DNA from 2 places in the Agrobacterium sp. ES01 genome. Region 1 is predicted to be linked to the other one. Evidence: predicted binding sites of a transcription regulator. Region 1 holds the regulator's gene; the other holds the start of a gene.

Region 1 (3,588 bases):
GGATCGCCTTCAGGAGCCAGGCACCGGCCTTTCCGGTGGTCAGCAACAGCGCCTGTGCATCGCGCGCGCAGTAGCGGTCAGCCCGGAAGTCATTTTGATGGATGAACCCTGTTCGGCGCTCGATCCGATTGCGACGGCCAAGGTTGAAGAACTCATCCATGAGCTGCGCGCCAATTACACGATCGTGATCGTGACGCACTCGATGCAGCAGGCCGCGCGTGTCTCGCAGCGCACCGCCATGTTCCATCTTGGCGTACTCGTTGAGGAAAACGACACAGACAAGATGTTCACCAATCCGGATGATCAGCGCACGCAGGATTACATCATGGGCCGCTTCGGCTGATATCCCGTTTTCATCCGCGCTGAAGCCAATTTCGAGGATACCTCAAATGCCATCGACCCATATTCTATCCGCTTTCGATGAAGACCTTAAATATCTGATCCGGCGCATCTCCGAGATGGGGGGCCTTGCCGAACAGATGGTCGGTGACTCGGTCCGCGCATTGGTCAATTCCGACGCCGCCCTTGCCCAGAAGGTGATTTCTGACGACGTGGTGATGGACAATGCCGAGCGGGAAATCGGTGACAAGGCCATCATCACCATAGCTCGTCGCCAGCCGGTCGCAGCCGACCTGCGCGAAATCATCGGTGCGCTGAGAATTGCCAGCGATCTGGAACGCGTTGGTGACATGGGCAAGAACAATGCAAAGCGCGTGATGGCCGTTCAGGGCACCGGCGTCCCTCGCAAGCTGGCGCGCGGACTGGAACATCTCTCCGAACTCGCACTCGAACAGCTGACCGATGTTCTGGATGTCTACACCACCCGTTCTGCGGAAAAGGCCAAGATCATCCGTGACCGCGACGAAGAGATCGACGCCATCTACACCTCGCTGTTTCGCGAGCTTTTGACCTACATGATGGAAGATCCGCGCAATATCACGACCTGCACGCATCTGCTGTTCTGCGCCAAGAATATCGAGCGAGTGGGTGACCACGCGACCAATATCGCAGAGACCATCTATTACATGACCACCGGTATGCAGCCGGAAGGTGACCGTCCCAAGGACGATACGACGACCGATGTCAGTGCGGTCGCGGAATAAGCACTTGAAGTGAGACACTAGATGGCGCCGAAAATAGCTGTGGTTGAAGACGAGGAGGCGCTGAGCGTCCTCCTGCGTTACAATCTGGAATCTGAGGGCTATGAAGTCGAGACGATCCTTCGGGGCGACGAGGCCGAAATACGCATGCAGGAACGGGTTCCTGATCTCCTGATCCTTGACTGGATGTTGCCCGGCGTGTCGGGGATCGAACTTTGCCGCCGCCTTCGGGTTCGCCCGGAAACAGAACGGCTGCCGATCATCATGTTGACGGCACGCGGCGAGGAAAGCGAACGCATACGCGGATTGGCGACAGGTGCAGACGACTACGTGGTCAAGCCCTTCTCCACACCGGAACTGATGGCACGGGTAAAAGCCATGTTGCGTAGGGCGCGGCCAGAAGTGCTGTCCAGCGTTCTGCGTTGCGGCGACATCGAACTCGACCGCGAAACGCATCGTGTTCACCGCAAGAGCCGTGAAGTTCGACTTGGACCGACCGAATTTCGTCTGCTGGAATTCCTGATGGCATCGCCCGGGCGCGTCTATTCGCGTTCACAGCTTCTCGACGGTGTGTGGGGGCATGACATCTATGTGGACGAGCGTACCGTGGACGTGCATGTCGGCCGGCTGCGCAAGGCGCTTAATTTTTCCAACATGCAGGACGTGATCCGCACCGTGCGCGGCGCCGGATATTCCATGGAGGCCTGACAGGTCACCCATGCTGGCGGTTGCTACCGCTGTTTCAACCCATCGCCCAGCCAGGCGGTGGGCTTTTTACTTGCTGCATAAAAAAGGCCCCTTGCGGGGCCTCATCTCATGATCTTTATCGGCTGGGAAGCGATTGCTTTTGCGCGGATGAGCGCCTGCGGTCATTGACTGGCTGATAAGCCAGTTTCGAGTGGTAGGTGCAGTAAGGTGCGTTATCCGATGCCTCGCAACCGCAGAAATGAAACTCATCAGTCATCGGATCGCCAATCGGCCATTTGCAGGTGCGATCGGTGAGTTCCGTGAGGGCAAGACGACGCGAAATCGGCACCACGACATTGGATGGCACCGGAACGACTGCACGCTCCTCTTCGCCACCAGCTTCGATTTCATCGTGTGACACGGTTGTGCCGGCAGGACGGGCGGCCGAGCGCGTGGCTACACGTGGCTGAAAGCTTTGCGGCCGCGCTGTCGTTGGCGCCGGACGCTTTGGCGCGCGAGAGGCAGACGAGGAGCCGCCAGCCTTGGCGCGACCGGGCAAACAAAGTCGGTGTACCTTGCCAATGACAGCGTTTCGACTGACGCCGCCTAGTTGTGCCGCGATCTGGCTTGCGCTGAGACCTTCGGCCCACAACTTCGTCAGCCTTTCAACGCGCTCATCAGTCCAATTCATGCCAAATATCTCCGCCTGTAGCGCATTCCGAGGCCGAATCCTTCACCGCTGCCTCGGAAGACTCCGAAACAAAAAATATGCCTCGATATTGTCGGTGACTAGTTCCGCCGCATGCAGTCTAGTAATTGATCATTAACCTAGTGTGAGCCTGACTCCGTGACAAGAGTCGCCGGAATCATCGCGAATCGATTTCATAGTTTTCCCCAACTTGCTGTCCACAGGCTAAAATACCACTATCGCCTACTAAAGCGTGGCTGCGACGGCACCGTGCTAAAAAGTCCCGCAATTGCGGTGATTTATTGACATGGGGGTCCGAAATGAAGATAGTGCGCGAGCCGCCGCAAGGCGGCATTTTTGATTTTTAGACTTCGTAACACCCGCCAATCAGCGAAACCCATATCTTCCGTGCCTGTCGAAGGAGTCAAGCGCAATGGCCGAGGCCTCCCCGCTCTATCAGACCTATAATCGCGCTCCGTTGCGCTTCGAACGCGGCGAGGGTGTCTGGCTGATCACCGAAGACGGCGAGCGCTATCTCGACTTTGCCGCCGGCGTCGCGGTGAACTCACTCGGCCATGCGCATCCTCATCTGGTGAGCGCCTTGAAAGAGCAGGCGGACAAGGTTTGGCACCTTTCCAATCTCTACGACATTCCGGGCCAGGAAAAGCTTGCCGAGCGTCTGACGGCTGCAACATTTGCCGACCGCGTGTTCTTTACCAATTCCGGCGCAGAAGCTCTGGAATGCGCGATCAAGACCGCGCGTCGTTACCATTTTGCCAAGGGCAACCCAGAGCGCTTCCACATCATTACCTTTGAGGGCGCGTTTCACGGCCGGACGATTGCGACGATCGCGGCGGGTGGTCAGGAAAAGTATCTGGAAGGCTTCGGCCCCAAGGCTCCCGGCTTCGATCAGGTTGCGTTCGGCGATATCGAAGCTGTGAAGGCTGCGATCACCGAGGAGACGGCTGGCATCCTGCTTGAACCGTTGCAGGGCGAAGGCGGTATTCGCCTCGCGTCCAACGCGTTCCTGCGGGAATTGCGGGCACTTTGCGATGAGCACGGCCTTTTGCTGATGCTTGATGAAGTGCAGTGCGGTGTTGGCCGTACCGGCAA
Region 2 (3,588 bases), on a different contig from region 1:
AGGTGGTCGCCGAAGATCATAATGATGGTTTCGCGGTCACGCTTTTTTGCCCATTGCATCAGGTGTTTCAGGCTATCGTCGGCCTCTCGCACGCCTTGCGAATAGGTTGCAAGGATTGCCTTGCTGCCGTCAGACAGATCCGGTCCGTTGATGGCGATGGTATTGTTCTTGTAGCGGCCTGCCTCATAGGGGCCGTGGCCCTGAAGCGTGACGGCGAAGAAGAAGAACGGCTTGTCGGTGCTGTCGGCGTTCTTGATCAATTCGGCAGTCAGTGCCTCGTCGGAGGCGAAGATGCCGCGCTTTTCCATCGGCGGCATGTTTTCTTCCGACAGGAAGTTGTCGAAGCCCAGCGCATCATAGACATTGCCACGGTTCCAGAACCAGCTCTGGAAAGGATGGAAGGCCTTGGCGGCATAGCCTTGCGACTTGAAGAAAGTGGCAAGCGACGGCAGCGGGCGACGGATATATTGCTGATAGGGAATGCTGCCGGTGGGCAGGAAGGCATTGGAAAAGCCGGTGAGTGCCTCGAATTCGACATTGGCGGTCATCCCGCCGAATTCCGGCGAGAACATTGTCCCGGACTGGTTGGCGCGGATGACCGGCATTGGATCAGGCGTCAGCCGCACCGAGGTAAGCCGCGTCGGATCCCAAAGCGACTCGCTCATGATCATGATGACGTCGGGCTTCTCCGAGGACGTCGAAACTGCCGCAGGAGAGGCTGGCGTGGAGGGGATCTGGTCGATTGCCGTGGCATCATAGCCTTGGGGCGGCGCGACATTGGCCATCGGGATATTGAAGGCAAAGGCGAACAGGAAGCCGTTCTGCCTGTAGTTGGCCTTCTGATCCCACATCATGGGAATGATGTTGAGTTGGTCCCGCAGCGGCGAATATTTGGCATAGTCGAGCAGTGGCACAAAGCCGGCGATCAGGGGAATGGCCAGGGCCAGGCGGGCCAGTTTTCCCTTGGTGGAAATCGGATTGAAGTTGCGTCGTGCGAAAACCCACAGATAGACGATCGAGGTCACAGCGAGCACGGTTGCCACGCCATAGCCGAACGCGGCCAGTGGACGATCCGCCACCATGGCCGGCATCAGTTCGAAAATCTGGCGGCCGAACAGCATGTCGCTCGGATAGAGCGGATCTGACAGAAACATTTGTTTCTGGCTCGATATGAAGGCTGGCAGGATGGCCAGCGGCATCAGGATAAGCGCGGCCTGATGGGCGCGGCCGAGCAGGGCATCAAGAGCAATATAGAAGACGAACAAGAGGCCGATTGCAGCAAGGCCCGGTCTGTCTGGTGAAAACAGATAGGTTCCCACGTCATCGAGCGTGCCGCGCGCGATCCATTCCATCAGGAAGACGGTGGTGAAGGACAATGCCAGCGAATTCAACAGACATAGGCTGCTGGCGAAAAAACCGGCGTGACTGTGCGTTGGTATCGCTGATTTCAGCGCTGGCTGTTTTACGAGTACGGGGGCGTTATCGGTGGCAAACTCGGCCAACGCAGTCTCCAGGTTCAGTCGGAATGAAAAATATGAGCGGTGTCATACAAGTGTCATATAACTGTCATGAACGCTAGATGAACGGAGGCTATGGGACGCCCGTTGGAGTAAATTATTTTGCGCTGCGTTAAAGGCTTTGCGGTCCGGGCAGTCCTTCGTCGTTGCGAAGCGACAGGACACGCGCTAGAGGATTGTCATGGCTGAGCAAAAGACTGTTACCGACACACTTCGTATCGCAATCGCGCAGGGCAATCCGACCGTTGGCGATGTCGCCGGAAACCTTGCCAAGGCGCGGGCTGCGCGGGTCGAGGCCAAGGCCAATGGCGCTGACCTCGTGGTATTGCCCGAGCTTTTCATCTCGGGCTATCCGCCAGAGGATCTGGTGCTGAAGCCGTCATTCCTGGCGGCCTGTCAGTCAGCCGTCGATGAACTGGCTGCCGATACAGCCGATGGCGGTCCGGGCGTGATCATCGGCTTTCCCCGTCAGGGTGAGACAGGCCGACACAATTCCGTGGCGCTGATCGATGGCGGCAAGATCCTGGCATTGCGCGACAAGGTCGATCTGCCCAATTATGGCGAATTCGACGAGAAGCGGGTTTTCGAGGAAGGCTCGATTTCGGGTCCCTTCAATTTCCGCGGTGTTCGGCTCGGTATCCCGATCTGTGAGGAAATCTGGAACGATCTGGGTATCTGCGAGACGCTGGCTGAAGCCGGCGCCGAGATCCTGATCGTGCCGAATGGCTCGCCTTATTATCGCGGCAAGCTCGATGTGCGTCATCAGGTGGTGTTGCGACAGGTCATCGAGAGCGGACTGCCGCTTCTGTTCGTCAATCAGCTTTGCGGCCAGGACGAACTGGTCTTCGATGGCGCAAGCTTTGCCTTCAACTCAGACAAGACGCTGGCATTCCAGATGAGCCAGTTCGAGGAGACCTTCTATGTCTCCACATGGCGTCGCGAGGAGGACGGCTGGTGCTGTGACAAAGGCCCGATGTCACAGATTCCAGAAGCGGAGGAAGCGGACTACCGCGCCTGCATGCTGGGTTTTCGTGACTATGTGAACAAGAATGGTTTCCGCAGCGTCGTGCTGGGACTGTCCGGTGGCATCGACTCGGCCATTTGCGCGGCCATTGCGGTCGATGCACTGGGTGAGGAGCGCGTGCGCACGGTCATGCTGCCCTATCATTATACCTCCGAGGATTCGCTTAAAGATGCGGCCGATTGCGCCAAGGCTCTTGGTTGCCATTACGACATCGTGCCGATTGCGGAACCTGTAGAAGGCTTCCTGACCGCACTTGGCGAAATGTTCGAGGGCACGGAAAGTGGCGTGACGGAGGAAAACCTGCAAAGCCGCACGCGTGGCACGATCCTGATGGCGATCTCCAACAAGTTCGGTTCGATGGTCGTGACCACCGGCAACAAGTCGGAAATGTCGGTCGGTTATGCGACGCTTTACGGCGACATGAATGGTGGCTTCAATCCCATCAAGGACCTCTACAAGATGCAGGTCTATGCCATTTCTGCCTGGCGCAACGCGCATGTGCCGCCGGGAGCGCTTGGGCCGTCTGGGGAGGTTATCCCAGCCAATATCCTGACCAAGGCACCTTCTGCGGAACTGCGTCCCGATCAGACGGACCAGGATTCCCTGCCACCTTATCCGGTTCTGGATGACATTCTGGAATGCCTGGTGGAAAAGGAGATGTCGGTTGAAGACATCATTGCGCGGGGGCACGACGTCGCGACGGTCCACCGCATCGAGCACCTGCTTTATCTGGCGGAATACAAGCGTCGTCAGTCGGCGCCGGGCGTGAAGATCACCAAGAAGAATTTCGGCCGTGATCGGCGCTATCCGATTACGAACCGGTTCCGGGATCGTGCATGAGCGATCGTACCGAGGATCCGGGCGTTCGGACCGCGATGCCTGAATTCTCGCAGGCTGAGCGAGACTATATCTTTTCCGTCTCGGCGAGCGAAGAGCGGCGCAGCTCGCTCTTCGGTGTGGTGTCGGCCTTTGCCTATTATGCGCCGGCAATCGCCATCGGCGCCTATGGCTTATGGGACGGCGACTTCAAGGTGCTTGGCATCGGTT

What was found. The regulator PhoB, encoded in region 1, activates phosphate uptake and scavenging genes when phosphate is short. The targets are predictions, from matches to a motif close to TGTCATNNANCTGTCAT.
Region 2: the regulator PhoB is predicted to act here: its motif matches at 1,554-1,570, upstream of ACQQ2Q_RS10640 (LTA synthase family protein).

The regions. Positions count from the first base shown of each region.
Region 1 covers NZ_JBNQTH010000001.1:1,145,776-1,149,363, forward strand. The annotation lists gene pstB (phosphate ABC transporter ATP-binding protein PstB) at 1-343, shown strand, start outside; gene phoU (phosphate signaling complex protein PhoU) at 390-1,103, shown strand; gene phoB (phosphate regulon transcriptional regulator PhoB) at 1,125-1,808, shown strand; gene ACQQ2Q_RS05645 (GcrA family cell cycle regulator) at 1,924-2,478, opposite strand; gene ACQQ2Q_RS05650 (aspartate aminotransferase family protein) at 2,909-3,588, shown strand, end outside.
Region 2 covers NZ_JBNQTH010000003.1:277,997-281,584, reverse strand. The annotation lists gene ACQQ2Q_RS10640 (LTA synthase family protein) at 1-1,502, opposite strand, end outside; gene ACQQ2Q_RS10635 (NAD+ synthase) at 1,699-3,381, shown strand; gene ACQQ2Q_RS10630 (hypothetical protein) at 3,378-3,588, shown strand, end outside.